3 regions of the Bacillus kalamii genome follow, and region 2 is predicted to be linked to each of the others. Evidence: riboswitches for the same ligand, from Rfam matches in the RefSeq annotation. Region 2 holds a riboswitch; each other region holds the start of a gene.

Region 1 (10,374 bases), on a different contig from region 2:
AATCTATCTAGTTTTTTGATGTGTTCTTTTGAGAAAAAATGTTTGGAGAATTCGATAGCGCCAATAATTTGTCCATTTTCGACAATCGGATAGGAACTGTTTCTAGAAACAATTACATTTCCGGCATTTGTATGGATTTCCTGCCTGACATCCACAATCGGCTGGCCCGTGCGCATGACATTCAAAAGGGTACTGTTTTCATCTGTCAGATCGCTATAAAAGGAAGTGACCTTATTGCCAAGAAAATCTTCCGGTTTTTGGCCCAATTCCTGCAATACATATAAATCGGCCAAGTCATAAAAAAGAACATAGCCTTCTTTATCTACAATCAGCACATTGTCAAACTGAGATAAATGATCAAACTTCTCATGTGGAGTTCTCAAAATCTTCCCCTCCCCGCCTGCGTTAGCAAATGATTTCTCGTCTCTTGTTGAAATAGAGGTAAAATTTCCAATACATTTATTTTAGCACAGAAACTCATTTGATTTCTTCCGGCAGTTATTCTGGATTAGACATTTCATTGAAGAAAAAAGGCGACCATCCTCATTCCTTTATGAAGAATTGAGGGGTCACCTGCTAACATCCTATTAATCCGATCCAGTTATTAGGTAGTCATCCTGTATGACCGCCAACGAATCATTCCTTTTTACCCGGTTGCCTATTTCAACATTCATTTCTGTAATGTGGCCGCTGACTCCCAGTGAAATATTGACCAGTTGGTCATCACTTGTCTTAATCAAAAATAAATCTTCCCATTCATAGACATATGCATCTTTCTTAATAAAGACCTTTTCAATCACGCCATCACGGTCGCTAGCAATCGAGTAAGATGGTGTTCTCACTGGATCATTTCCTCCTTTTATATAAGCCTTACACCCATCCGCGGAATTTAGAAGCTTCTGCCATGCGTCTGACGCCAATCATATAAGCGGCTAATCTCATATCGACGTTTCTGCTTGTTGAAAGTTCGTATACTTGTTTGAATGAATGCTTAAGCACTTTATTCAACTTCTCTTGTACTTCTGGCTCTTCCCAATAATATCCTTGGTTGTTCTGCACCCATTCGAAATACGAAACGGTCACACCGCCTGAGCTTGCCAATACATCAGGAACAAGCAGGATCTTGCGCTCTGTCAAAATTCTGGTTGCATCCAAGGTTGTAGGTCCATTTGCTGCTTCAACCACGATTTTAGCTTTAATTTCATGTGCATTATGTTCAGTGATTTGATTTGAGATAGCAGCAGGAACAAGAATATCGCAATCGCTAGTAAGAAGTTCCTCATTAGTGATGGTATTGTCAAATAATGTCGTGACCGTACCGTAGCTGTCTCTGCGATCCAATAAATAGTCGATGTCCAAACCATCTTTGTCATAAAGAGCTCCGTAGGCATCCGAAATGCCGACTACTTTAGCGCCTGCATCATGGACGAATTTAGCCAAGAAGCTTCCTGCATTTCCGAATCCTTGTACAATAATACGCGCATCTTTTAATTCGATGCCAATTCTTTTGGCTGCCTCTTCAATGCAAATGGTCACTCCCAATGCAGTTGCTTTGTCTCGCCCTTCAGAACCTCCTAGTACAACAGGCTTCCCGGTAATGAATCCAGGAGAATCGTATTCTTTTAATCTACTGTATTCATCCATCATCCATGCCATAATTTGAGAGTTTGTGTAAACATCCGGAGCCGGAATATCCTTGGTAGGCCCGACAATCTGGCTGATTGCACGAACATAGCCGCGGCTCAAGCGCTCTAGCTCTCCCATCGACATTTCTTTAGGATTGCAGATGATTCCGCCTTTCCCTCCGCCATATGGCAGATTGGCGATGCCGCATTTTAAACTCATCCAAACAGAGAGTGCCTTGACCTCTTCTTCATTCACTTCGGGGTGAAAGCGAATTCCGCCTTTGGTCGGTCCCACTGCGTCATTATGCTGTGCCCGGTATCCAGTAAAAATTTTCGTTGATCCATCATCCATTTTTACTGGTATACGGACTGTCAGCATACGGAGCGGTTCTTTAAGCAACTCGTATAGATCTTCTGAGTATCCTAATTTTACTAAAGCTTCTTTAATGACAATTTGTGTTGATTGCAATAGACTAATTTCCTTATGTTCCTGCGTTGCCGTACTCATTTCAAATCACCTCTATAGTATTATGCTAAAACGTTTTTGATGCGGTCGATTGCCCAGTCAAGTTCTTCTTTTGTAATCGTAAGCGGAGGAGCAAAGCGAATAACCATATCATGCGTTTCCTTGCAAAGCAGCCCGCTGTCTTTCAGTTGTTCACAATATGGACGGGCTGGTTCTGTAAGCTCCATGCCGATAAACAATCCTTTTCCACGCACTTCTTTAATGATTGGATTCTTGATTTCTTTCAAGCGCTCCGTGAAATATTGGCCCATTTCTAATGAACGTTCAGCTAATTTTTCTTCTTCCAATACATCCAATGAAGCAATGGAAACCGCACAAGCAAGCGGGTTTCCACCGAAAGTGGAGCCATGTGAACCCGGATTGAAAACGCCTAATATATCGCTGTTTGCGGCTACACAAGAAATTGGGAATACTCCGCCTCCAAGCGCTTTACCCAGAATGTACATATCAGGGATGATATCTTCCCAATCACAGGCAAATGTCTTGCCTGACCGGCAAAGCCCAGCCTGGATTTCATCAGCAATAAATAGTACATTGTTTTCTTTACATAAGTCATATGCCGCTTTCAAGAATCCTTCAGGAGGAATGATGATGCCGGCTTCCCCTTGAATCGGTTCAATCAAAAATGCTGCTGTATTCGGTGTGATCGCTTCTTTCAATGCTTCAATATCGCCATAAGGAATAAGTTTAATGCCCGGAAGCATAGGACCGAACCCACGTTGATATTCAGCATCTGAAGATAATGATACCGCTGTCATTGTACGGCCGTGGAAGTTCCCTTCACAGGCAATGACTTCAGCCTGGCCATCCGCAACTCCCTTTACTTCATATGCCCAGCGACGCGCAGCCTTAAACGCTGTTTCTACTGCTTCTGCCCCTGTATTCATAGGTACAGTCATATTCTTAGTTGTCAGCTTGGCGATTCTTTCATACCATTCTCCCAGCTGGTCATTATGGAATGCGCGTGAAGTCAACGTCACACGGTCTGCTTGGTCCTTCAATGCTTGGATGATTTTTGGGTGTCTGTGCCCTTGGTTGACAGCTGAATAGGCGCTGAGCATATCCATGAATTTATTGCCTTCAGGATCCTGCACCCAAATCCCTTCAGCCTTTGAGATAACGATCGGCAGCGGATGATAATTATGCGCACCAAATTGTTCTGTTTGTTCAATCACTTTTTCTGATACTGTGTTCATTCATTTATTCCCCCTAAATTGTATGAAAAGGGTCCGGCAGTTTAAGCTGCCGGCTTCCCGCCCCTTATATTGGCCATACTGACATTAAAATTGTTCTGCTGTTGTCTTGCCCTGCATATGAAGCAGCAAGTAATCAGGACCACCGGCTTTTGAATCGGTACCTGACATATTGAAGCCGCCAAATGGCTGATAGCCGACAATTGCAGCTGTACATCCACGGTTGAAATACAGATTGCCGACATGGAAATCCTCACGTGCCTGTTGGATGTGGGCACGATTTTTAGAGATGACCGCACCTGTCAATCCGTAAATTGTATTGTTCGCGATATCGATGGCATGGTCGAAATCTTTCGCTTTGCAGAAAGCTACAACTGGCCCAAAGATTTCTTCCTGCATAATGCGTGCGTTCTCTTCGACATCGGCAATGATAGTAGGCTGGATGAAATATCCTTTTGAAGAATCGCCTTCTCCGCCTTGGACAAGCTTGCCTTCTTTCTTGCCGATTTCAATATAGCCCATAATTTTGTCATAAGCAGCTTGATCGATGACTGGACCCATTTGGTCTCCGCCCTCTGCAGGGTTCCCGACCGTCATTTTTTTCGTTAATTCAACAGCACGCTCTAGCACTTCGTCGTATACATCCTCTACGATCACAGCACGTGAACAGGCAGAACATTTTTGGCCAGAGAAACCGAATGCAGAAGTAACAATGGACTCTGCCGCCAATTCTAAATCCGCTTCGCTATCTACGACGATTGTATCTTTTCCGCCCATTTCAGCGATAACCCGTTTCAGCCAAATTTGTCCATCATGCACTTTAGCTGCTCTTTCATTGATTCGGACCCCAACGTCGCGTGAACCGGTGAAGGATACAAAACGAGTACGCGGATGATCGACAAGATAATCGCCAATTTCAGAACCGCTGCCGGGCACATAGTTCACTACTCCTGCCGGAAGACCTGCTTCCTCAAGAACTTCCATGAACTTAGCCGCAATAACAGCCGTAGTGCTTGCCGGTTTCAACAATACTGTATTGCCCGATACAACTGCTGCCACAGTCATTCCTGACATGATGGCAAACGGGAAGTTCCAAGGAGAAATGATCACTCCCACACCCAACGGAATATATCCAAATTGGTTATGCTCAATGGCACGGCTTTCAACAGGCATTCCGTCCTTCAGCTTCAGCATTTGGCGGGCGTAGTATTCCATGAAGTCGATTCCTTCTGCCACATCCCCATCTGCTTGGCTCCAAGGTTTACCGGCTTCCTTCACAAGTATGGCAGAGAAATAATGCTTCTTCTTGCGAACAATTGCTGCCGCTTTGAAAAGAATATCGGCTCTCATTTCCGGACTTGTTTTTTTCCAAGTCTTGAACGTTTCATCGGCACTTTTCATTGCTTGCTCTGCATGTGCTTGGGTTGCCTTGGAAACGTATCCGATCACTTCATCTTTTTTAGCGGGATTATAAGAAACAATCTTATCATCTGTCATTATTTTTTCGCCGTTAATAATCAGCGGGTAAGACTGTCCAAGTTCGTTTTCGACCTGCTGGATTGCTTCTTTGAATGATTGTTTCTCTGCTTCCAGGGAAAAATCAGTAAATGGTTCATGTTTATACGACTGTACCATCTTCACATCTCCTTTTTAAGTGCATTTGTTTTGTCGCTTTATTTAATTGCAAGTATCGTGCCAATAGTGAAAACCTTACTTTCCAACACTTTCTATTAGGAGCATGCAAAATTTATCGGCATATATATATGATAAATAATTTTTCATGCAACCAAAATTTGCACCTCTGCCATATAACCCTTACACTTATGGTATATTCTTTCAAAAGGGGATGATTATGGGTGGACTTATATCAAATATTGAAAATCAATGGCTTTCAGCCTATATTGCGGACAATCGTCGATGTCATCGATATGGGCATTCATATCATTAACAAAGAAGGATTAACGATTATATACAATAAAAAAATGGCGGAAATAGAAGGAATGGCTTATGAAGATGTCATCGGAAAAGCCATTCCAGACATTTTCGACTTTCAGGAGGAATCGGTCAGCACCTTAATGGAGGCTCTTCAAACGGGCCATGAAACGAAAAATTCCAAGCAGACCTATTTTAATAATCTCGGGCAGGAAATCACGACCATCAATGATACCTACCCTCTTTATGACGAGGAGCAGCAAATCATCGGAGCTATAGAGATCGCCAAAGACATTACTAATCTGGAACGGCTGATTAAAAATAATATTTTGAACAAGGGAGGCACCCGCTATACGTTTGACAGCATCATCGGGGCAAGCGAAAATTTTGCAGAAGTGATCGAAGCAAGCAAGAGGGTTACGCGGACTTCTTCTTCCATCTTGATCGTCGGGGAAACCGGCACCGGCAAGGAATTGTTCGCCCAAAGCATCCACAATGGCAGCAATAGGTCCTCTCAGCCATTCATCAGCCAAAATTGCGCATCCCTTCCAGACAGTCTAATCGAAGGCATTTTATTCGGAACAAAAAAAGGCGCTTTTACTGGCTCCATAGAACGCCCTGGCTTATTTGAACAGGCTGAAGGAGGTACCTTGCTTCTCGATGAAATCAACTCACTGGCACCAGCATTGCAGGCCAAGCTTTTGCGGGCGCTCCAAGAAAAAACGATACGCCGTGTCGGCGATACAAAGGATAAAAAAATAGATGTACGGGTTATCGCAACCATCAATGAAGATCCGATTGAAGCAATCGCCAATGACCATTTGCGAAAAGACCTTTATTACCGGCTCAGTGTCGTCTCCCTCTTCATCCCTCCGCTGCGGGAGAGAAAACAGGACATCCTTTTACTGGCGCAATCATTCATAGAAAAATTCAATGCACTATTCGATATGACAGTCCAAGGCATTTCCGAAGAGGCTTTAACCTTGTTCCTCGAATATGATTGGCCAGGCAATGTACGCGAGCTCGAGCATATAATCGAAGGGACGATGAATCTTTTGGAGCCGCAAGATAAAGAAATCAAATCTATCCATCTGCCGATGCAATTCAAAAACAAAATGCGTATAAAGGATCCTGTTCTGGACACAACCATTCCGGTTAGTACACAGACGGAAGCAGTCACAGCTTTGCCTTTGGATGATTATATGGAGAAAACCGAAAAGAACTATCTGCTCAGCATTTTGAACAGCCACGGGCATAATATATCGCAGGCTGCCAAGGCACTCAACATAAGCCGGCAGAGCCTTCAATACCGCCTTCGGAAATTTAATATTAAATAATCAATGCTGATTATTTAAGTTTGGAGTATTCTGAGCGTATAATAGTTTAGTAGACTTTTGTTTCTCATGAATTGCATTGAAATAGGAGAAAAAGGAGCTGTTATGGAATGATCGTCGTGACAAACCGTATTAAAGTGAAACAAGGAATGGCTGAAAAAATGGCTGGGAGCTTCACTAAGCCAGGCGCATTGCAAAGTATGGACGGATTTGTGAAGGTTGAAGTTCTGATCACCAAGAATTTACCCGATTATGACGAGCTGAATGTGAATATGTATTGGGAGAACATGGAGGGCTTTACTGCCTGGAGACAAAGCGATTCTTTCAAAGAAGCCCACAAACGTCCGGATCCTCAATCGGATGAAGCAAAAAAAGAATCACCAATTCTCGGCAGCGAATTACTTATGTATGACGTAGCTTCCGTGCTCGAAGCAACTGCAAAATAAAATAGACATATGCACAGCCTTAATGGCTGTGCTATTTTTTTGAAGAAGCTATGCTTAAGGCGTGAAATCAATACCAAAAGGACCGGTGGCGGTTTTCTCATCCAGCTCCAAGCGCCACACCCCCTCGGTCTTAAGCCAAATCTTGTTCAAAGGCATAGACTAGCCTTTATCAGTGCTTCGTCTTAAGCTGGTCGTGGGGAAGCAGGCGCTTTTGCTATTATTTACATACATCCACCCAATCAGTCGCTTTCGAATAGGTTTGAAGCTCATCCAATGATAGTTCAATTGCCGAATGGCTGCTGCCGCATGCAGGGAAGACTGTTTCAAAACGCTTCAGCGATTCATCCAAATAGACGTCCAACTTATTTCGCAGTCCAAACGGGCATACTCCCCCTATCGCATGTCCCGTAAAATGGAGTACTTCATCTGGCGAAAGCATTTTAGCTTTATAGCCAAATCTCGTTTTAAATTTTTTATTATCGATTTTCATGTCCCCTGCAGTGACGACAAGGATGGCGGTGTCTTCTTCCTTGAAAGATAATGTTTTGGCGATACGGGCAGGAATAACCCCTACTGCCGCCGCTGCTTCATCAACTGTAGCGCTGGATTCAACAAATTCCTGTATGCGGCCATCTATCCGGAACTCCTGAAAATACTCTTTTACTTGTTCAATGGACATGTCATTCTCCTCCTGGCTTACTAATAATCAAATTATTCAGATATTTAATGACTATTATAGCACTCACTGTTACTTGATTGTTATGAAACTGTTCAAATCAGTTGACACGCGGATATTATTCATTTATTTACATTTATTCAATAAACATACATACACCATGACTATTAAGTCTCTATCCCTACATATATTTGAAAATTTTTTTACCTTGATACCAACATAATGGAACCGCTTTCTTCTAATAATTCTTTTAATTAGGCGATTGACAGATTCTCCATCTCTTAGTACTATTTTTTTAATATTAAAACTTCATACCATTCTTATCGAGAGTGACCGAGGGACAAGGCCCTATGACGTCCGGCAACCCCCTGTAAGGGAAGGTGCCAATTCCTGCAGAATGACTTTCATTCTGAAAGATAAGCCGATGCACATGTGCAAATCGATGCTTCTTTCAGTGGAAAGAAGCATTTTTTAATTCCAAAAACCATTCTTTAGCAACGGGAAATACATATAAGGAGGACACCATATGATTAATATTCAAAATGTTTCAAAAATTTATAAAACAAAGAGTGGCGAAGTGACAGGTGTGGATCAGGTTTCACTATCCATTCATGAAGGAGAAATATATGGGATTGTCGGCTATTCAGGAGCCGGAAAAAGTTCTTTGCTGCGCTGTATTAACCTGCTGGAGCGTCCTACATCAGGGAGCATTTATGTAGATGGCCAAGATTTAACAAAATTAAAAAGCGAAGAGTTAAGGCGGGCCCGCCTTAAAATCGGGATGATCTTTCAGCATTTCTACTTAATCAGCCAAAAAACAATCTATGAAAATATTGCTTTTTCCTTAAAGGCTGCCAAAACACCGGCCTCCGAAATCAAGGCGCGTGTCGAGGAATTACTCGATATAGTAGGCCTTCTCGATAAAAAAGATGTCTATCCATCCCAATTAAGCGGCGGGCAAAAGCAAAGGGTAGGCATCGCGCGCGCCCTGGCAAATAACCCGACTGTCCTGCTTTGCGATGAAGCGACATCGGCACTTGATCCTACCACAACCAAATCCATCCTTGCCTTGTTGAAAAAAATCAATGAGGAATTGAACATAACAATTGTACTGATTACACATGAAATGAATGTTGTAAAAGAAATTTGCCATCGAATGGCCATCATGGAACGGGGAAAGGTGATTGAAGAAGGCCAGGTATATGACCTTTTTGCCAACCCTTCCACTGGGCTGACAAAGGAATTCATCTCTAGTGTCCTATCGTACGAGATTCCATCTGCCATTCTGGACACGTGCAATGGAACCATCGTCAAAATTACATTTAGGGGATCGATCGCCGGCGAAGGCATCCTCTCTGATACACTGCAGACATTTGCTGTACAAGGCAATTTTCTGCATGGATCAATCGAATACATCCAAAAAAAACCTCTTGGCGTCTTCATTATGGAGATAGCAGGGAAAAAGGCGGAAGTGCAGGCAGCGCTGCAATTTATTGCAAATCGTTCGGCACAAGTGGAGGTGATACGCCATGGGCTTTGATTTTGCACATTTGGCCGAACTCATACCGGATATTAATCAAGCATTCTTACAGACACTCTATATGATTGCCATCTCTCTTGCCGTATCCACCATTATCGGATTGCCTACTGGCATTCTTTTATACATGTCAGATAAGGGCCTTTTCATTAACGGACGGTGGTTGAATGGCATCCTTGGCTTCATCGTCAATATGATCCGGTCCATTCCTTTTATTATATTGCTTGTTGCCCTAATTCCTTTGACCAATGCGCTTTTGGGCACTACTATCGGCCCTGCAGCGGCAAGTGTCTCTTTATCGGTAGCAGCGATACCTTTCTTTGCCCGCATTGTTGAAACAGCTTTGCGTGAAATCGATAAAGGGGTTATTGAAGCAGCTATCGCAGCCGGAGCAACTCCATGGATGATCATTAAAGACGTGCTTTTGCTTGAAGCCAAATCCGGCATTATATCAGGGATTACACTGACCCTTATTTCACTGATTGGTTTCTCGGCAATGGCAGGCGTTGTCGGCGGAGGCGGGATAGGCGATTTAGCCATCCGCTTCGGCTATTACCGTTATGACAATACGATCATGATAACAACCGTCATTATCCTGATCATCCTCGTCCAATTAATCCAGCTTCTTGGCGACTGGATCGCCAAAGCGGTTGATAAAAGATAAAACACATATAGAAAGTGGGAGAACTTCATGAAGAAATGGTTTTTGGCAATTATTCTAGTATTATCGGTTACTGCACTTGCAGCTTGTGGAGGAAAAGATTCAGGGAAAGCTGCAGACAAAGACACGAAAGAAATAAAAATAGGTGCAACAGCAGGCCCATACAGCGACATGGTGAAGAAAGCTATCCAACCTGGCTTAGAGAAGAAAGGATACAAGGTCAAAATCGTTGAATTCAGCGATTATATTCAACCCAACAAAGCATTAGCAAATGGGGATATCCAATTGAACTTATTCCAACATAGCATTTACCTAGAAAACTTTGCGAAGGAAAACCATTTGGATCTGACAGCTCTTATTTCTGTCCCTACTGCTCCAATGGGCATCTATTCAAAAAAATACAAATCGCTGGACGGCATAAAGGAAGGCTCGGCCATCACCATT
Region 2 (10,374 bases):
GATCAGCTTAAGGAACATGGCAAGGCTTCTTTCGAAGAATGAAGAGCTGCAATTTGAGTTTGGATTCGGCCATCAGGTCATTCCTGCAGACCATCGCATAACTGCGAGCCATTTTTGGGACCATTACAATGACATGGAGCGATCAGCCGGATATAAAAGTGATATCGTCCTGCGGGCGTTGGGAACCTATCATCATACAGATGTAAATGCTTTGCGGTCATTCGGCAGGGTTTCTAAAAAGATCAAGGCGAAGCATTTTTCCATTTCACTTTTCACCTTATTGGAAGATTTACGCCTGGAGGAAATATGCAAGGAACTGAAGCCAGGCACAAGGAAATGGTTCAATACCCGCAGAAGACTTTTGCTCGCTTATTATCAATCTCAAAGTGATGGAAATGCCACAAGAGGCTTTCCTTTTGATCTGTTCTTCTGTATGATTGCCATTTCCCTTTTGACGGAGGAAGGGAACGCGTCCTATCGGGCGGAAGTGCCATCTGAGCTGCAGGATTTAGTCGATCAGATTAAACCGGAACTGTTTAAGGTTTATGAAGCTGCAGGCACTGCTGACATAATAGCGATTGTTGAAACGGTCCTAATCCGCTCAACTGCCTTCTTTAATGAAGATATGCTGAATACATACCTTGTGATGCCTATTGAGGAACTTTCCGGAAAGCTTGACGAACTGGACCATACATTTTCCAATCTGAAAAGAAAAGATTCTCTTCGCAATGATGATCGAGATGATGAAAGCAGCGATGAAAACGAAGTGCTTGATGAAGCCTTTTCCACATGGCACCGCGAGCAGAAGAACGAACAATCTAAGCAAACCTTTCTCCGTTTTGAGTTGGAAAAAGGAGTGAATACAGCGATTCTAGGCCAAGGAGCCCGTGAAGGAAGCGATGCGGACCAGGCGATGGCCTCCGTCCATGGTTCTTCCCACCAATCCAAAAAGAAAGAATATGAAGACTTAGAGGCGTTGGAAGAGCAAAAAACAGCTAGCGAAAAAGAGAGTAAAGTCTATCCTTACGGAGAAAGAAATCAATTTGCAGTCCATATTTTGAAGAAACCGGAACAACCGACTGCTGATGATATCGAGCAATATACAGAAACAAAGAAAGCCATCCAGCAAGAAATGAGGACTTTGCAAAGGACTATCCAAAAGAGCATTGAGCAAAAAAGAAACAATAGGCGTTCGGATTTATTATATGGCAGATTATCTCATAAACTAATTCCGTTACTTACAGATCCGCTGCCCCGTGTCTTCCATAAGAAAACCGCTTTGGCAAAAGAACAGGATGTTACATTTACTTTGCTGGTCGATTGCTCTGCATCCATGTTCGATAAAATGGACGAAACAAAAAAAGCAGTCACCTTATTCCATGAAGTGCTGAAAGATTTGAGGATTCGCCATAGCATAGCAGGTTTTTGGGAAGATGCGAACGAGGTGAAAAAAGAGTATTATCCGAATGTGTACCATGAAGTCGCTTCATTTGCCGATTGCCTGAATCCCTCAACCGGCCCTGCCATCATGCAATTGGAGCATCAAGAGGATAACCGCGATGGCTTTTCTATCCGCAAAGCAGCCGAGCAGCTAAGAATGCGAAATGAAAAGCATAAATTCCTGCTTGTCTTTTCCGACGGAGAGCCTTCAGCGGAAGATTATGAACAAAATGGAATTGTGGATACGTATACAGCCGTTAAGGAAGCGCGTAAAATGGGCATTAATGTAATGGGAATGTTTCTGGCTGATGGGGCCTTGCAAAACGGGGAAGAAACGATGATGAAAAATATTTATGAAAAAGAGTATATGATCATCCCACAAATGGAGGATTTGCCTTATTTGTTTTCGCAGCTGTTAAAAAAATTGCTGGTCAAGAATATGTAAGCGGCTTTTATGTGTTTGTCTTTCTGGAGTTATGGGAACCTATGAATAGTAAATGGCTTTTACCTAACCCATTCATGACAACTAAGGAGTTTTGTTCAATTGAAACAGACATACCATTTCTTTAAAACATATAAGAATCAGCTTTTCGTAGGGCTATTGCTGATTCTGATTATTGCCTTCATGGCTATTTTCATTGATGTACTGACCGATTTGCAAGAAGATGAGCTTAGGCAATTCGACCACCGTGCCATTGCATACATGCAGGGGCATGTTACGGATAATCTGACAGGCATTATGAAAGCCATCACATTCTTTGGAGGAAAGGTTTGGATTATATCGGCAGTTCTGATTGCCTCGCTTTTGGTAGGATTTAAAAAGAAAAGATATGCTCTTTTCCTGCTATTTGCATCCGGATTGGGCAGCCTCTTCAACATAGCTCTAAAGGAATTCATTCAACGGCAGCGCCCGGATATATATCCGATTATCCAAGAAAGCGGCTATAGTTTCCCAAGTGGGCACAGTATGGGTTCTATCATTTTTTATGGATCTTTAGTCATCATTCTGGCGAAAATTTCCCGCCGGAAATGGTTGGATGCCGTGTTTATACTTTTCTTCATCGTACTTGTTCCGGCAATCGGCATCAGCAGAATCTATCTTGGGGTCCATTATCCGAGTGATATTATCGGAGGCTTCAGTGCAGGAGCTTTCTGGCTGCTTATTTGCTGGCTGATTTTTCACTTTTATGAGAGCTGGTTCGATAAAAGGGCGGACAAACAGAACATCCATAAATCCTGATGCATAGTATGGAGAAAGGCTCTTTTGAACATGTATACAACAAAAAATGCCTGTTAAACAGGCGTTTTTTGTTTCAACTATGATTCGTTTACAGGCGAACCTTCTGCCTCATCCTCCTTTAGGAATGACGTACAATTCGGGCATCTTGTTGCATGCAAAGGGATTTCCGATAAGCATTCCGGGCATTCTTTCGTTGTTACCGGCTTTTCCGGCTCCGGCTTTCTGAACTTATTCACCTGCCGGACCACTATGAAAATGGCAAATGAAATGATTAGGAAGTTAATGAGTATATTAATAAAGGATCCATAATTGATTGTGACATCCCCTGCTTCCTTTGCTGCAGCTAGTGATTTATCTTGATCGCCTGTCAGATTGATATACAGGTTTGAAAAATCGACTTTCCCGATGATCAGGCCAATCGGGGGCATAAGTATATCGTCCACAAAAGAGGTAACGATTTTCCCGAATGCTCCGCCAACAACAATCCCGACAGCAAGGTCGATCACGTTGCCTCTGTCTATGAACTTTTTGAATTCTTCCCACATAGCTTCTTCCTCCTGCAACTTAACAAAATAGATAGTCTCTCTTTTTCTCTCTACTTTACCTTAATGTGATTTTAAAAAGATAGTCAAGCGAAGAGTATTGACAAATGCACAGGAAGTCTTTATGATTATAAAAATACAATATTTTGAATTAATTGAATAATTACTCTTATCTAGAGGAGTCGAGGGATATGGCCCTAAGACACTCCGGCAACCATCATATTCTTGAACGGTGCCAATGCCATAAGAAATTCATTTCTAGTCGATGAGAGAGAAGCCGAATAGCTTTTTTAAAGGCGCTCTTTCTCTGAAAGGGTGCCTTTTTACCGTTCAATTGAAAACCTGTTTGGAGGAGAAAAAATGAGAATTGAAACTAAATTGGTGCAATCGGGAGTCAAAAAAGATTCAGCTACAGGGGCAATCAGTATGCCAATCTATCAATGCGCAACATTTGAACATCCGGAACTGGGCAAGAGTACTGGATTTGATTATTCAAGAACATGCAATCCAACGAGAAAAGCGCTTGAAGAAGCGATTGCCTCACTTGAGGGAGGAGACCGAGGGTTTGCCTTTTCCTCTGGCATGGCTGCTATTACAACTATTTTGTTTTTATTGAAACCCGGCAGCCATATCGTTATTTCTGATGACTTATATGGAGGAACGTACCGTTTGCTTGAAGAAACATTCAGCCTATATGGGATTAAGGCTTCTTACGTGGACACCTCCGATCTTGAAGAAATTAAGAATGCCATTAAAGCCGATACGGCTGCCCTATTTATTGAAACACCTTCCAATCCGTTGATGAAGGTAACAGATCTGGGAGCTGCCTGTTCCCTTGCGAAAGAGCATGGCTTATTGACAATAGTGGACAATACATTCCTGACGCCTTATTTACAGCAGCCAATCGTATTCGGGGCAGATATCGTAGTCCATAGTGCTTCAAAGTACATTAGCGGGCATAACGATGTGATAGCAGGATTAGTGGTAACCGCGTCACCTGAATATAGCGACCAAATTGGCAAACTCCAAAATGGGACAGGGGCCATTTTAGGGCCACAGGATGCATGGCTATGTTTGCGGGGAATCAAGACCTTGGCCATCCGAATGGAGCAGCAGCAAAAAAATGCTGCATCCATCGCTTCGTGGCTTAGCTCTCATGATCTGGTCCGCAAAGTTTATTATCCTGGAACTGAAGATCATGAACAGCGAAAAATCAGTTTGAAGCAAAGCAGTGGTTTTGGAGCGATGCTTTCATTTGAAGTAACAGAAACCGTGTTAGTGGAAAAGGTGTTGAAGCAAGTCGGCTTAATCTCCTTTGCAGAAAGCCTAGGGGGTGTGGAGTCATTACTAACATACCCTGCCACACAAACACATGCGGATATACCTGAAGAAGTAAGAAGAGCTAAGGGAATAAGTGATTGTTTACTCCGCCTGTCGGTCGGTATTGAACATATTGATGATTTGATTGCCGACCTTACCCAGGCGTTGAGCCCGGTGAAAGAGGCTGCATACTAATAAAGGAAAAATAGGTATGAATTCAATGCAATAAAGGGGAATGCAAGATGGAGTTTAGAAAAGAGATGGAAAAAAGGATATTGATCGGGGAAGGGGCAATGGGGACACTTCTGTATGCTACTGGATCAGACCAATGCTATGAGGAATTGAACCTGACCCATTCCGATCTGGTTAAAAATATCCACCTTGCCTACGTAAAGGCCGGTGCAGATATCATTCAGTCGAACACATACGGAGCCAATCATTATAAATTAAAAAGGTATGGACTTGAAGAATACGTCTCATCCATTAACAGGGAAGGAATGAAAATCGCTAAAAGTGCGGCAGGGCCAAACTCATTTGTATTCGGCACGATCGGAGCTTCACGAGGGCTAAGGAAATCAGATCTTACACTAGATGAAATCAAAAGGAATTTCAGGGAACAGTTATTTAGCCTTCTGTTGGAACAGCCAGACGGTTTGCTATTGGAGACATATTATGATTTTGAAGAAATGGAAACCGTTTTGCATATTGCGAAGCAGGAGACGGATTTACCGATCATCGCCAACGTCTCTATGCACGAGGTAGGCTATTTACAAAACGGCATGACTTTAAGTGAAGCATTGCTTCGGTTAGAGGATCTGGGTGCGGATGCTATAGGAGTAAATTGCCGCCTCGGCCCTTACCATATGATCAAGGCGCTTCAATCTGTGCCCATTCCTCAGCGTGCTGTACTCTCTGCTTACCCGAATGCCAGTTTGCCTGAATACAGTGATGGCATATTGACCTATGAAGAGAATCCGGATTATTTCGGGAAGAGCGCTCTGGAACTAAGGGAACAGGGGGCAAGAATAATCGGAGGCTGCTGTGGTACAACACCGAACCACATCAAAGCAGTGAAAAAAGCGCTTGATGGTTTGCCGCCGATCACAGAAAAGAAAATTATCCAGCCAAAAATTCAAGTCAGCGATCAACATGCCGGGATCGTGGCGGAAGCCTTTTATGAAAAAGCCAAAACGGAGCGGACTATTTTAGTGGAGCTTGATCCACCAAAAACGTTAGATACTTCCCTTTATTTTGAAGGGGCAAAGGCATTGATGGAGGCAGGGGCGGATACAGTTACGTTGGCCGACAATTCGCTTGCTACACCGAGGATCAGCAATATGGCAGTCGGCATGAAACTTCAGAATATGGGGATTAACCCGCTCATCCATCTGACTTGCCGTGACCATAACTTGATCGGCCTGCAATCCCATTTGATGGGATTGCATACCTTAGGCATGGAGGAATTGCTTGTCATTACTGGAGATCCATCAAAAGTAGGGGATTTTCCGGGTGCCACATCTGTTTATGATGTTTCATCGATGGATTTAATCGCCCTCATTAAGCAGTTTAATCAAGGTGTGTCGTATAGTGGAAAGCCTCTTGGGAGAAAAACGAACTTTAAAGTAGCCGCTGCTTTTAACCCGAATGTGAAGATACTCCATAAAGCAGTGGCGAGGATGGAGAAAAAAATCAAATATGGAGCGGACTCCTTCCTGACTCAGCCTATTTATTCGGCTGGACAGGTGGAAGAAGTGTATCAGGCGGTTAAGCATTTGGATGCACCAGTCTTTATTGGCATCATGCCGTTGACAAGCTACAGGAATGCGGAATTTATACACCATGAAGTTCCTGGGATAACCTTGCCGGACGATGTACTTCGTGCAATGGGCAAAGCAGGAGATTCGCCGTTTGCCGCAGAGAGGGAGGGAATTGCTATAGCGAAGGAACTCATAAGTGCGGCGATGGACAGGTTCAACGGAGTTTATTTAATTACACCATTTTTAAGATATCGAATAACGGTTGAATTAACCAAATATATAAGAGCACAAGATGCGATGGTGAAAAAAGGGGCGGTTCTCTATGAGTAAGCATACAATTGAAGAATTAATGAAAGAGAGGATTCTCATCCTCGACGGAGCAATGGGAACCATGATCCAAGATGCAAATCTCTCTCCGGAAGATTTTGGAGGGGAAGAATACGATGGCTGCAATGAATATCTTTCTGAAACGGCACCGGATATTATACGAAATATACATGAAGCCTATTTGGCCGCCGGTTCTGATATTATCGAAACAAATACCTTCGGGGCAACAAGAATTGTTTTGGACGAATACCAATTAGGTCACCTTGCCTACGAATTGAATGTGAAATCTGCCCGGTTGGCAAAAGAGGCATGCCTGAAGTATGCCAGCAATGACAAGCCGCGCTTTGTAGCCGGCTCCATGGGGCCGACAACCAAAACTCTCTCATTAACGGGAGGAACCACGTTTACTGAATTACAGGACTGTTATCAGGAGCAAGCAAAAGGGCTGATCGATGGAGGAGCTGATGTGCTGATCATTGAAACAAGCCAGGATCTATTAAATGTGAAAGCTGCATTCAATGGCATTCAAGGCGCATTTGAGCAGACCGCCGTACATCTACCTATCATTCTTTCAGGTACCATTGAACCGATGGGGACAACACTTGCTGGACAGCCGATTGATTCATTCTATTTATCGTCCGAATTTATGAAGCCGATAGCCGTAGGCTTGAATTGTGCGACAGGTCCTGAATTTATGAGCGATCATATCCGGACTTTATCTGCCTTAGCAAACACAGGAATCAGTTGCTATCCGAATGCCGGATTGCCTGACGAGGAAGGCCATTATCATGAATCGCCATCTTCATTGGCTGAAAAAGTGAAGCAATTCGCAAGTAAGGGATGGATTAATGTGGTCGGCGGCTGTTGCGGAACAACACCGGCACATATTGCCGCCATCACTGAAGCAGTAGCAGATATACCGCCAAGGCCTATTCCTGAAAAGCGGGAACATCATGGCGTTTCCGGCAACGATGCCCTTTTGTATGACGAGAGTATGCGTCCTCTATTCGTGGGTGAACGAACAAATGTCATTGGATCAAGAAAATTCAAGGATCTGATCAGAAATAAACAATTTGAGGAAGCAGCTGAGATTGCAAGGGCACAGGTGAAAAAAGGGGCACATGTCATTGATATTTGCCTAGCCGATCCAGATGACGATGAAAAAGGGAATATGGAGGATTTTGTTCGGGAAGTAGTCAAGAAAGTCAAGGTGCCTTTAGTGATAGACAGCACAGATGATGCTGTTATCGAACAAGCATTAAGGCATTCCCAGGGGAAAGCCATCATCAATTCCGTCAATTTGGAGGATGGCGAGGGCAAATTTGAATCTGTCTCAGAGCTATTGCACCGTTATGGAGGGGCGTTGGTGGTAGGCACGATCGATGAAAAGGGGATGGCTGTAACGGCAGAAAATAAAGTAGCCGTCGCAAAGCGATCTTATGATTTGTTAGTGGATAAGTTCGGTGTGCATCCGAACGACATTATTTTTGATCCTTTAGTGTTCCCGGTAGGTACGGGCGACGAGCAATATATCGGGGCAGCCAATGAAACGATCAAAGGCATCAAAGCAATCAAAGAATTATTGCCTGAATGTTTGACTATACTCGGTATCAGCAATGTGTCCTTCGGGTTGCCTCCGCGCGGAAGAGAGATATTGAATGCTGTTTTCCTTTACCATTGCACGAAGGCGGGGTTGGATTATGCGATTGTCAATACGGAAAAGCTAGAACGGTATGCCAGTATCCCGGATGAGGAATTGCAGCTTTCCAATGAATTGATTTTCCAAACAGGCGATGAAACGCTACAGCGTTTCATCCGTTTTTACCGGGGGAAAAAAGCACAAAAAACAACAGAAACCAAACAATTGCCTCTTGAAGAGCGGCTTGCCAGCTATATAGTAGAGGGGACGAAAGAAGGATTAATCGCAGACCTGGATGAAGCATTGGGAAAAGGTCTTGCGCCGCTTGAAATCATCAATGGCCCGCTTATGAAGGGAATGGCACAGGTCGGGGAATTGTTTAATGATAATCAATTGATTGTTGCGGAAGTGCTACAAAGTGCAGAAAGTATGAAAGCTTCTGTATCCTATTTGGAAGGGTTTATGGAAAAAGGAGATGCCGGCGCGTCTTCGAAGGGGAAAATTATTTTGGCCACGGTCAAGGGCGACGTCCATGATATCGGGAAAAATTTAGTAGAAATCATTTTGGCGAATAACGGCTATGAAATCGTCGATTTAGGCATTAAAGTCCCGCCCCAGCAGATTATTGAAGCTATCAGAGAACATGAACCAAGCATGATCGGCCTTTCAGGTTTATTGGTGAAATCCGCCCAACAAATGGTCCTAACCGCCCAGGATTTGCGTGAACAACATATCGAAACTCCGATTATGGTCGGCGGGGCAGCCCTTTCAAGAAAATTCACCGATACGAAAATTGCGCCGCAATACTCTGGAAGCGTACTATATGCTAAAGATGCCATGGAAGCTCTATCACTGGCAAATACGATGCATGATAATGAGAAAAAGGATCAATTTTTGCAAGAACTATCTGAAAAGCGAAAAAAAACAGCTGCGAAAGCCGGGGGTGAAACAGCCTCATCCGTTGCTGTTCTTGAAAAACCTGTTGTTACTGTCCCTCCTGCAAAGGTGATGGTGCCAGCCAGTTTGAAAAGGCAGGTGCTAGCGCGTTACTCAATGGATCATTTAATGCCTTACATCAATAAACAAATGTTGCTCGCCCATCATTTAGGACTAAAAGGAAGGGTGGATCTCCTGCTTGAGAAGAGAGATGAGAGGGCTATGATGCTGAATGATTTGGTCAACGGTCTATTTCAGGATTTGATTGAAGACAAGCATGAAGTGAATGGGGTATATCAATTTTTCCCTGCCCAAAGCGATGGAGATAACGTATTGATCTACAATCCTGAACGTCCAGGGGAAGTGCTGGAAACCTTTCATTTCCCCCGCCAACATAAGCCTCCTTTCCTATGTCTTGCAGATTATTTGAAATCGGTTGAGTCAGGCGAAATGGATTATGTCGGATTTTTTATCGTGACAGCCGGGAAGGGAATCAGACAAAAGAGTGAATGTCTGAAGGAGCAGGGGGAATTTTTGAAAAGCCATGCCATTCAATCTTTAGCCTTGGAGACAGCAGAAGGCTTCGCTGAACGGATCCATCATATAATGCGTGATAAATGGGGCATACATGATCAGGTCGAAATGACAATGAGGGACCGTTTTGCTGCCAAATATACCGGCCAGCGCTTTTCTTTCGGTTATCCCGCATGCCCGAATCTCGAAGACCAGGCGAAGCTGTTCCGCTTGTTGAAGCCGGAGGATATTGGCATCCAGTTGACAGAGGGATTCATGATGGAACCGGAAGCATCTGTATCAGCAATGGTCTTTGCCCATCCTGAGGCTAGGTATTTCAACGTGGAAAATTAAGTGGGCATATCAATATTTTAGAGATGTCTTAATGGGTATATCTGAATTTTTGTCTAAAAATGATTTCGGATTGTGAAAAACCTTCTTTTATCTAATTAGAAAATTGGGTAAAAGAGGTTTTTTTTATTGGTTGGAAAAGTAATTTAATTCATGCAGTTAATGCTGTTAAGAGGTATTCAATAATGTGAAATGTTGAGAAATGCGTAAGAAAAGCCCTCCATAATGTGAAGTTCTTATTTCTCTGTACTCTCTAATTTCTTATAGTAATTCTCTACAATCGGAAGATTATCTGGGTTTGAATCATAA
Region 3 (10,374 bases), 1.3 Mb from region 2:
TTAAACGATGAGCAAGAAATCCTTGTGAATATTGCCGATATCGCTTCATTGACGTATGCTATGGAATCCGCTGTCCTGCGTACAGAAAAAGCAATCGGAAAAGTTGGGGAAGAGAAGAGCCAACAGAAATTATTGTACACAGAAATCTTTTGCCAGGAAGCGTTCAATTTGATTGAACAGCATGCGAAAGAAACACTGATTGCCACTGAACAAGGCGATACATTGCGCGTCATGATTTCTGCATTGCGTAAATTGACACGCCATACGCCAATTAACGTAATCAGTAAAAAACGCGAAGCATCCAAAGCTCTAATCGAAGCAGAAAAGTATACTGTTTGATTTCAGTATGAACTTGTTAGATAACAGAAAGCCGCCCGTAATGGCGGCTTCTTTCACGTTTGTCGTTGATTAAGCGGTTTGTGTTGTATACTAGTGGTTTCAGGCTTCGATTTAAACAAAACCTTTGTACTTTTTTTCAGTTTTAGGTATCCTAAAGGAAGGTGATGAATATGCAATTGACAATGTATTGGTATCCAAAATGCGGTACATGCCGAAATGCAAAAAAGTGGCTGGAAAGCAATGGCCTTTCCTTCCAAGAGGTACATATAGTGGAGCATCCCCCGTCCAAGCAAGCTTTGAGGGATCTGTATCAAAAAAGCGGGCTTGAGCTGAAGAAATTCTTTAATACAAGCGGACAGAAATACCGCGAGTTAGGTTTGAAGGATGTCCTGAAGGATGCTACGGAGGATGAGATGCTAGAATTGCTTGCTTCTGACGGTATGCTCATAAAACGCCCAATCGTTACGGATGGAAAGAAAGTGACGGTCGGTTTTAAGGACGAGCAGTTCCAGGAGACATGGCTTTAAGATGCTTACACTTTTTTCGTAAGCATGATTCATAAATAGAACAAATACCATAAGTAAAGTGGAGGGATTTTTAATGGCAAACACACCAAAGGAATTACGTTATTCAGAAGAACATGAATGGGTAAAAACAGAAGGAGATAAACTGCGAATCGGTATTACAGACTTTGCTCAATCGGAGCTTGGGGATATCGTTTTTGTTGAACTTCCTGAAGTTGGCGACAGCATTTCAGCTGATGAGCCATTTGGAAGTGTTGAATCTGTTAAAACTGTTTCGGAACTATACGCTCCTGTATCCGGAAAAATTGTTGAAGTGAATGAAGAGTTGAACGACAATCCTGAATTCGTAAATGAATCTTCATACGATAAAGCATGGATGGTTGTTATTGAACCTACCGATGCTTCTGAGATCGAAAACTTGATGACAGCTGAACAATATGAAGAAATGATCAACGAAGACTGACTATAGTGCAAAAGGACTGCGTGGCAGTCCTTTTTTTTATAGGCAAACCAGCAATGCTCTTACCCATTTGAATCAATACTTTTCGATAGATAATTATGTTCTTTTCGGTTATGTTATGTGTAAAGGGAAACCAAAAGAAATAGACTGAAAAGGTGATGGCATTGGAAAATGTACATGCTGATAAAGTATTGATTGTGGAAGGCTCTTCAGATCGGAAAAAAGTCAAAGAGATATTGAATGAGGATATTGAAGTTCTTTGTACAAATGGCACCATTTCTTATCAGAAAATGGATGCTTTTGTCGAGGAGCTATATGATAAGGATGTCTATATTCTGACGGATAGCGACGAATCCGGCGAAAAACTGCGCAAGCAATTTAAACGGGAATTTCCCTGTGCCCAGCATCTATATATTGACAGGGCTTATAGGGAAGTGGCTGCTGCACCATACCACCACATTGCGACCGTATTGCTCAGTGCCAACTTTCTTATTCATGCAGAATATTTATCACGTCCCAACTGACTTTACACAAATGGAATTAAGCATCTCTTGGCCTATTGTATGGGAGAAGCTAGGATATAGAAGGAGAGTTCACTCTGCCGTATTATTTTCAATAAAGGATGAATCATCAATCATGAAAGAATGGAATGGGGAAAATATTAAACAATACATTCTCGAAAAAGGCGATTTATGCCTCTATCTCTACACACCACTATGCGGCACGTGCCAAGTGGCGTCCAGAATGCTGATGGTAGTGGAAGAAATGCTGCCTGATGTGCAGATGGCTAAAAGCAACGCCAATTACATTGAGGGAATCGCAGTGGATTACAAAGTAGAAAGCGTTCCTTGTTTGCTGCTGTTCAAGCGGGGGGCACTTATGGAAAAAATATATGCCTTTCAATCTGTCCCGTACTTGCTAGGGACTATCAGAGATAGCATAAATAAAGCAGACTGATGGTTCGACAAGCCCGAAATACTTGTCGAGCAATTAATAGAGGTGTTTATAGGTCCGGCGTTGTATTACTTTCTATAAGAGATTGGGAAAGGAAGTGGCGACGTTGGATCAACTATTGCAAACGATGCTTAGTACACTGGAAGATCGCCGGCAATTGCATGTCTTATTGAAAAAAGCGAATACCATGGTCGTGTTTTCTTCGGAGCATAAGAAATGGCATTTATTCTTATCTAATAACGAAGTCCATACGCATTATACGGATAAAGGGACATACCGTGTTTCCATCATTGGCGAGGAAGACCAGTTATACGAAGTGATAAAGGGAAATGTCTCGCTACGCCAGCTTCAACAGATGAATAAAGTTCATCTTCAGGGAAACTATCGGCAGATTCTGTTGCTTGAAGCCCTTTTATTGCTCAGCAATAGAAAAGAAGCAGTTTAAATTATTTAAATTTTTTAAAAATTCATTGACTTCCTTGTTGTAAAAATGGTATATTTCCAATTAAGTTAATAAGTTTAATATGAATTATCTTATCAAGAGAGGCAGAGGGAAATGGCCCTATGAAGCCCGGCAACCAGTACAAATCGTACATGGTGCTAATTCCAGCGGAAAGTTATTTCCGTAAAGATGAGAAGAACCGGCTATCAAGCTTCTTCTTTTCGAAGAAGCTTTTTTTAATGAGGAAATCCATTGCCAAGTGCGATGATTATCGATGGGTCTTCAAAGGTTGAATCATATAACAAGGAGGAATGCGTGATGAGTGGCAAAGAGAAGCAATACCGTTTTGAAACAGTCAGCATACATGGAGGTTTGCAGGTGGACCCTGTGACAGGAGCACGTTCAGCTCCTATTTACCAAAGCAATGCCTATTTGTTTAAAGACAGTGAGCATGCTGCAAATCTTTTTGGATTAAAAGAACCGGGTTACATTTATACACGGATCCATAACCCTACTGTGACTGTTTTCGAGGAAAGAGTGGCACAGCTTGAAGGGGGGATAGGCGCACTGGCTGTATCTAGCGGAATGGCAGCGATCACACTTGCTATCCTGAATATTGCAGGAGCAGGCGATGAAATTGTGGCAGCATCCAATTTATATGGGGGCACATTTAATTTGTTCGCCAATACATTGCCTAAGTATGGCATCAAGACTACGTTGGTCGAGCCTGATAATCCAGAAAACTTCCGGGCAGCTATTACTCCCCATACTAAAGCCATTTTTGCAGAAACGATCGGCAACCCAAGCCTGCATGTGCTCGATATAGAAAAGGTGGCTGAAATTGCCCATGAGAGCGGAATACCGTTGATTGTTGATAATACATTTGCAACCCCCTATTTATGCCGGCCGATTGAATTTGGGGCTGATATCGTCATCCACTCGGCAACTAAATGGTTGTTGGGCAATGGAACAACACTTGGCGGCATTATCGTGGATGGCGGCAAGTTCGATTGGAATTCAAGCAAATTCCCTAGCTTTACAACTCCTGATCCGAGCTATCATGATCTTGTGTTTAGCGAAGCGGTGGGAGAAGCGGCGTTTATCGTGAAAGCGCGTGTTCAGTTGCTCCGTGATTTAGGGCCTGCACTTTCCCCATATAATGCGTTCCAATTCACATTAGGCCTTGAAACCTTGCATGTCCGTATGAAGGAGCATATCGCCAATACAAAGCGGATTGTAGAATACTTGAAAGCACATCCTGCTGTTGATTGGGTGTTATATCCTGGAGATGCTGATAATCAAAACTATGCATTGGCAAGCAAGTATTTGCCTAAAGGTGCCGGAGCAGTTGTTGTGTTCGGCATAGAAGGAGGAAGAGAATCTGGTGCTGCATTGATCGATTCCATTGAGCTTTGGAGCCATGTGGCAAATGTCGGGGATGCCAAAAGTTTGATTATTCACCCTGCGTCCACAACCCACCAGCAGCTTAGCGCAGACGAATTAAAATTATCCGGCGTAAGCGAAGACCTAGTCCGATTATCGATTGGAATCGAAAATGTAGATGATTTAATTGAAGAATTGGAGAAGGCGATAGAAGTGGCAACAGGAAAAACTTCCTTGTCTTCAAAGACCAAGTAAAATGCCTTTTCCGCGGAAATTAGTCTTTTATGTTATTGACAGTATTTTTATATAATGATAGAATCACTTTAACTTATAGTATGACAATTGAATAAGTTGCGAAGCTCTTATCAAGAGAGGTGGAGGGAATGTGCCCGATGAAACCCGGCAACCGTCAAAGATTTTATTTTGAAATGGTGCCAATTCACACAAAGCAAATGATGCTTTGATAGATGAGAGAAAGGTCCCTATTGTTATTCATGCCTTTCTGCTCATTACGCAGAAAGGCTTTTGTTATTTTAGAAAAGCGAAACAATGGGCATCTTTAAAAAAGCAGTATTAAAGAGGTGAGTAATCATGATAAAAATCGATAATGTAACAAAGATATTTCCGGGAAAATCCGGTTCATCATTAAAAGCTGTCGACTCGGTATCAATAGATATTGATGCCGGTGAAATATTTGGAGTCATTGGTTACAGTGGAGCTGGAAAAAGTACATTGATCCGCATGCTGAACGGATTGGAAGTACCGACTGAAGGAAGCATTACAGTAGGCAAACATGAAATTTCATCCGCTAAGGGAGCCAATTTACGCAAGGCTAGACATGAAATCGGGATGATCTTCCAGCACTTTAACTTGCTGTGGTCAAGAACGGTCCGCGATAATATCGCTTTTCCGTTAGAAATAGCAGGCGTACCTAAAAAAGAAAGAATAGCCAGGGTGAACGAGCTGATCAATCTGGTTGGATTAGAAGGGCGTGGAGATGCCTATCCATCCCAATTAAGCGGGGGGCAAAAGCAACGTGTAGGGATAGCCCGTGCGTTGGCAAACAATCCGCGTGTCCTGTTGTGCGATGAGGCAACATCAGCGCTTGATCCGCAAACGACAGACAGCATCCTTGATTTGTTGGTGGACATAAATCGTAAATTGAAATTAACCATTGTTTTAATTACGCATGAAATGCATGTTATCCAGAAGATATGCCACAGAGTAGCAGTGATGGAATCAGGCAAAGTAGTGGAAATAGGGGATGTCCTTGATGTTTTCAAAAACCCTCAACAAGCTATTACGAAAAGATTCGTCGAACAATTGACGGATCCAGAAGACACACATGAAGCCATCGAAAACTTACTGCAAAAATATCCATCCGGCCATGTCGTCAAGCTGACATTTGTCGGAGATGATACGGATCAGCCGGTAGTCAATCAATTGATCCGGGAATTTACTTTCGATATTAATATTATTCAAGGGAAGATTGCACAAACACAAAAAGGGTCGTACGGAACATTGTTTCTTCATATAGATGGAAGTGCTCCCGAACTGCAGCAAGCCATAGAATTTCTGAAAGACCGCAGAGTGGGAGTGGAGGTGATTACACATGAATGATTCGTTTTTCCAAAATATAGATTGGAATGTTATGTGGGTAGCTACTTATGAAACACTGTTCATGACAGTTATCTCATTATTATTTGTCTTTATTCTCGGAGTCGCTTTAGGATTAATATTATTTTTGACATCTAAGGGCAATCTATGGGAAAACAAGCTGGTGTACGGTGTTGTCGGGGCCTATGTGAATATTTTTCGAAGCATACCGTTCATTATTCTAATTGTTCTGTTGATCCCTCTGACGAAGATGCTGGTGGGGACCATGATAGGAGCAGAGGCGGCTTTGCCTGCTTTGATTATCGGAACAGCCCCATTCTATGCGCGTATGGTTGAAATCGCACTACGGGAAATCGATAAAGGTGTTATCGAGGCAGCGAAATCAATGGGTGCAAAAACAAGTACGATCATTTGGAAGGTATTATTGCCTGAATCCAAACCGGCTATTATATCAGGTATAACCGTAACTGCCATTGCTTTAATCGGGTCCACTGCCATGGCGGGTGTAGTGGGTGCCGGCGGATTGGGGAATGTTGCCTATCTTGACGGATTCCAGCGCAATCAGTCAGATGTAACATTAGTGGCTACAATCATTATTCTAGTGGTTGTTTTCATAGTCCAATTTATTGGTGATTATTTTACTCGCAAAACAGACAAAAGATAAGGGGAGACTAAAATGAAAAAGCGTATTAGTTTATTATTTGTTCTGGCGTTAACATTATTGCTTGCTGCATGCGGCACAGGCGATAAAGATGAAAAATCAACGGGAGATTCAAAAGAAAACGATAAGTTAGTGGTCGGTGCATCGAATGTACCGCATGCAGAAATCTTGGAAGAAGCCAAACCTTTGTTGAAGGATAAAGGGATTGACCTTAAAATCGTGAAATACAATGATTATGTAATGCCGAATAAAACATTGGCAGAGGGTGGATTGGACGCTAATTACTTCCAGCATATCCCTTATTTGGAACTTCAAAACAAAGAAAATAACTACGGTTTTGTCAATGCCGGCGGAATCCATATCGAACCTATTGCTGTTTATTCCAAAAAGTACAAAAAGCTGAACGACCTGCCTAAAGGCGCTGAAATCATTATGAGCTCCTCTGTTGCCGATCATGGCCGTGTACTATCATTATTGGAGGCTAAAGGGCTAATTAAGCTTAAAGAGGGCATCGATAAAACAGCAGCTACAGTCAAAGACATTACGGATAATCCAAAAAAATTGAAATTTAAAACAGATATCGATCCTGCTCTGTTAACTCAGGTTTATAATAACGATGAAGGCGATGCTGTCGTAATCAACAGTAACTTTGCCATTGATGGAGGATTGAATCCATTGAAAGATTCAATTGCAATCGAAGGTTCGGAATCCCCATATGTAAATGTTATTGCTGTACGCAAAGAAGATAAAGACAATAAAGATATCAAAACATTAGTGGAAGTCCTTCATTCCAAAAAGATTCAGGACTTTATCAAAGATAAATATAAAGGGGCAGTTGTTCCTGTTTCAGAATAAAATAGTGTGCTGTTTTCGAAACTTTGTGCTTATTAATGGGAGATGGCTGCTCAAGGCTTTCCGCTATTCGTGCATACTGGATCATTATCATGCGAAAACAACTAATAGGAAAAAGATCCTGGCAGGCAATGCCCGGATCTTTTTCCGTATGTCCGTACTTATCAATTCTCAGTTAATTGACAACCATTCTCAATAAGTTGATTTTTACCCTAAATAGGCGCTGATCTTGGTCCGGTGTTATATGGAAGAATATTCGAGTAATTGTAAGGCTCAGTATATATTGTTTTCCTTATTCCTCCTTATGGTGATTAATATCCGAATATGAGGGTAAATACGATTTGAGGGAAATGCACAAGAAGTGTTAACCTATTAATTGACAAAGCGCCAGAACTTGGCGCATTAAAGAAAGGATTGGTTCATTATTAACTCCCATGAGTTGGATTTGAATGTGACAGGTGAAATGGAAAAGGCTATGCAAAATTCTCACGGAGTAGGCTATGACGTATACAGCAGAGACTTGGATGTAAGAATGCGAGTAGAGAAAAAAAGAGAAAGAAGCTACGCTAAAAGTCATCAAATCTTGAATGAATACAGTCGACGGGTATTTAAATAAGTTGGAGAGAAAAACCAGTGATTAATATCCACTGGTTTTTTTACTTCTTTGCCGGAATGGAGTAGTATACTAATAGAAGATTGATGGCCAAATCGAAATGGCAATTACTGAATCGCACTCTATTCGATAAACACTACGAGTATAGTGTCAAATGAGGCATAATTTGTTGATTCTACTTTTAATCTGTTATAATATTGTAATGAGAATAAAGTGAGAATCAGTTTCTAAAATATAGTAACTATACAAGACATTGTTGGAGGTATAAATATGACACGTTCTACATTGCAAGTGAAAGATCTACACGTTGCCATTGACGACAAGGAGATCCTGAAAGGGGTAGACCTTGAAGTGAGCGGCGGAGAAATCCACGTAATCATGGGACCTAACGGTACAGGTAAATCTACCTTATCATCTGCTATTATGGGGCACCCTAAATATGAAGTAACTAGCGGAAGCATCACATTGGATGGAGAAGATGTATTGGAAATGGAAGTAGATGAGCGCGCTCAAGCAGGACTATTCCTTGCCATGCAATATCCAAGTGAAATTTCAGGAGTAACAAATGCAGACTTCTTGCGTTCGGCAATCAATAGCCGCCGCGAAGAAGGGGACGAAATTTCAATCATGAAATTCATCCGTGAAATGGATAAAAAAATGGAATTCCTTGAAATGGACCCAGATATGGCGCAGCGTTACTTGAATGAGGGCTTCTCAGGCGGAGAGAAAAAGCGGAATGAGATTCTTCAATTGATGATGATCCAGCCTAAGATTGCTATCCTGGATGAAATCGACTCCGGTCTTGATATTGATGCATTAAAGGTCGTTTCTAAGGGTGTCAATGAGATGCGCAGCGATGATTTCGGCTGCTTGATCATCACTCACTACCAACGCCTGTTGAACTACATTACACCTGATTATATCCATGTCATGATGCAAGGCCGCATCGTGAAATCAGGCGGCCCTGAATTGGCACAGCGCCTGGAGGCTGAGGGTTATGATTGGATTAAGAAAGAGTTAGGTATTGAAGAAGACGAAACTGAAGGCCAAGAAGCTTAAGCGCTGGGGGGATTTCGATGACTACTGAATTAAAACTACCACTTGGAAAAGACGCAATCAGCGCTTATTCCAAGCAAAATAATGAACCGATATGGCTTAAAGAGCTTAGAGAAACTGCTTTTGATAAAGCGGCTTCCCTGGAAATGCCTAAGCCGGACAAAACGAAGATTACAAGCTGGAACTTCACCGATTTTCCTGCACATGCAGTGGAAAGTTCCGCTTACCAGTCGATTGATGAATTGCCTGAGGATGTAAAGAATATTGTTGGGACGAACGAAAATCACACTCTTTATATCCAACGCAATAACACACCTGCTTTTTCATTCGTATCAGAGGAATTGAAGAAGCAAGGCGTCATTTTTACAGATATTTTTACAGCTGCCAGAGAGCACAGCGAATTGCTTCAAAAATATTTCATGACAAAAGCCGTGAAAGTCGATGAACATCGCTTGACTGCTTTGCATGCTGCTTTAATGAATGGCGGGGCGTTTATCTACGTGCCTAAGAACGTGGAAGTTAAAGAGCCTCTTCAAGCTATTTTCATCCGTGATGATAAAGATGCTTCCCTGTTTAACCATGTGCTGATCGTTGCTGAGGAAAGCAGCCAAGTCACATATGTGGAGAACTATTATTCAACTGTTGAAGGCGAAGGTCTTGTAAACATCGTTTCAGAAGTCATTGCCGAAGATAATGCCAAAATTGTTTACGGCGCAGTTGATACATTGACTAAAGATGTTGTTACGTATGTGAACCGCCGAGGCGTAGCCGCTGCCAATGCCCAAATTGAATGGGCACTGGGCTTGATGAACGACGGCGATACTATCTCTGAAAACATTACGAACCTTGTCGGTGATGGATCTCATTCAGATTCGAAGACAGTTGTAGTGGGGCGTGGAACACAGAAGCAGAACTTCACAACAAGCATCGTCCATTGGGGCAAAAATTCCGAAGGCTATATCCTTAAGCACGGCGTTATGAAAGATAGTGCTTCTTCCATCTTCAACGGAATAGGCAAAATTGAACATGGCGCAACTAAGGCGAATGCTGAACAGGAATCACGTGTCCTGATGCTTAGTGAAAAAGCGCGGGGCGATGCAAACCCTGCCTTGTTAATCGATGAAGATGATGTAACAGCGGGACATGCCGCGTCAGTAGGCCGCGTCGATCCTGTCCAATTGTATTACTTAATGAGCCGAGGCATCGCGAAAGCGGAAGCTGAGCGTTTAATCATACATGGATTCCTTGCACCGGTTGTTAATCAGCTTCCTATTGAAGAAGTGAAAAAACAATTGGTTGAGGTTATTGAAAGGAAAGTTCGATAATGAACCCAAGTGAAATTCGTAAGCAGTTTCCTATTCTTGATCAAGAAGTCAATGGAGAGCCGTTGGTGTATCTGGATTCAGCAGCGACTTCACAAAAACCGAAATGCGTCATCGAGGAAATCGAGAAATATTATAATGGATATAACTC

Evidence for each region. A riboswitch is a leader RNA that binds a small molecule or an ion and turns the genes downstream of it on or off. The one in region 2 is predicted to bind S-adenosylmethionine.
Region 1: linked by a shared signal. The riboswitch ahead of ABC357_RS20145 (methionine ABC transporter ATP-binding protein) and the one ahead of ABC357_RS07570 (trans-sulfuration enzyme family protein) in region 2 are both predicted to bind S-adenosylmethionine.
Region 3: linked by a shared signal. The riboswitch ahead of ABC357_RS01010 (O-acetylhomoserine aminocarboxypropyltransferase/cysteine synthase family protein) and the one ahead of ABC357_RS07570 (trans-sulfuration enzyme family protein) in region 2 are both predicted to bind S-adenosylmethionine.

Annotation. Positions count from the first base shown of each region.
Region 1 is NZ_JBDFMI010000006.1:478,805-489,178, forward strand. It holds gene ABC357_RS20105 (sigma-54 interaction domain-containing protein) at 1-383, opposite strand, end outside; gene ABC357_RS20110 (biotin/lipoyl attachment domain-containing protein) at 588-842, opposite strand; gene ABC357_RS20115 (Glu/Leu/Phe/Val family dehydrogenase) at 871-2,133, opposite strand; gene ABC357_RS20120 (ornithine--oxo-acid transaminase) at 2,154-3,347, opposite strand; gene pruA (L-glutamate gamma-semialdehyde dehydrogenase) at 3,432-4,979, opposite strand; gene ABC357_RS20130 (sigma-54 interaction domain-containing protein) at 5,201-6,613, shown strand; gene ABC357_RS20135 (heme oxygenase) at 6,721-7,056, shown strand; gene ABC357_RS20140 (YbaK/EbsC family protein) at 7,274-7,735, opposite strand; SAM riboswitch class I at 8,050-8,155, shown strand; gene ABC357_RS20145 (methionine ABC transporter ATP-binding protein) at 8,259-9,272, shown strand; gene ABC357_RS20150 (methionine ABC transporter permease) at 9,262-9,933, shown strand; gene ABC357_RS20155 (MetQ/NlpA family ABC transporter substrate-binding protein) at 9,961-10,374, shown strand, end outside.
Region 2 is NZ_JBDFMI010000001.1:1,492,267-1,502,640, forward strand. It holds gene ABC357_RS07555 (vWA domain-containing protein) at 1-1,885, shown strand, start outside; gene ABC357_RS07560 (phosphatase PAP2 family protein) at 1,985-2,680, shown strand; gene mscL (large-conductance mechanosensitive channel protein MscL) at 2,758-3,225, opposite strand; SAM riboswitch class I at 3,389-3,494, shown strand; gene ABC357_RS07570 (trans-sulfuration enzyme family protein) at 3,583-4,737, shown strand; gene ABC357_RS07575 (bifunctional homocysteine S-methyltransferase/methylenetetrahydrofolate reductase) at 4,785-6,629, shown strand; gene metH (methionine synthase) at 6,622-10,068, shown strand.
Region 3 is NZ_JBDFMI010000001.1:189,962-200,335, forward strand. It holds gene ABC357_RS00980 (acyl-CoA dehydrogenase family protein) at 1-339, shown strand, start outside; gene ABC357_RS00985 (arsenate reductase family protein) at 510-866, shown strand; gene gcvH (glycine cleavage system protein GcvH) at 940-1,326, shown strand; gene ABC357_RS00995 (toprim domain-containing protein) at 1,482-1,847, shown strand; gene ABC357_RS01000 (thioredoxin family protein) at 1,960-2,280, shown strand; gene ABC357_RS01005 (SCP2 sterol-binding domain-containing protein) at 2,384-2,722, shown strand; SAM riboswitch class I at 2,809-2,915, shown strand; gene ABC357_RS01010 (O-acetylhomoserine aminocarboxypropyltransferase/cysteine synthase family protein) at 3,038-4,357, shown strand; SAM riboswitch class I at 4,462-4,576, shown strand; gene ABC357_RS01015 (methionine ABC transporter ATP-binding protein) at 4,694-5,722, shown strand; gene ABC357_RS01020 (methionine ABC transporter permease) at 5,715-6,383, shown strand; gene ABC357_RS01025 (MetQ/NlpA family ABC transporter substrate-binding protein) at 6,396-7,235, shown strand; gene ABC357_RS24370 (YuzK family famiily protein) at 7,708-7,848, shown strand; gene sufC (Fe-S cluster assembly ATPase SufC) at 8,116-8,904, shown strand; gene sufD (Fe-S cluster assembly protein SufD) at 8,922-10,226, shown strand; gene ABC357_RS01040 (cysteine desulfurase) at 10,226-10,374, shown strand, end outside.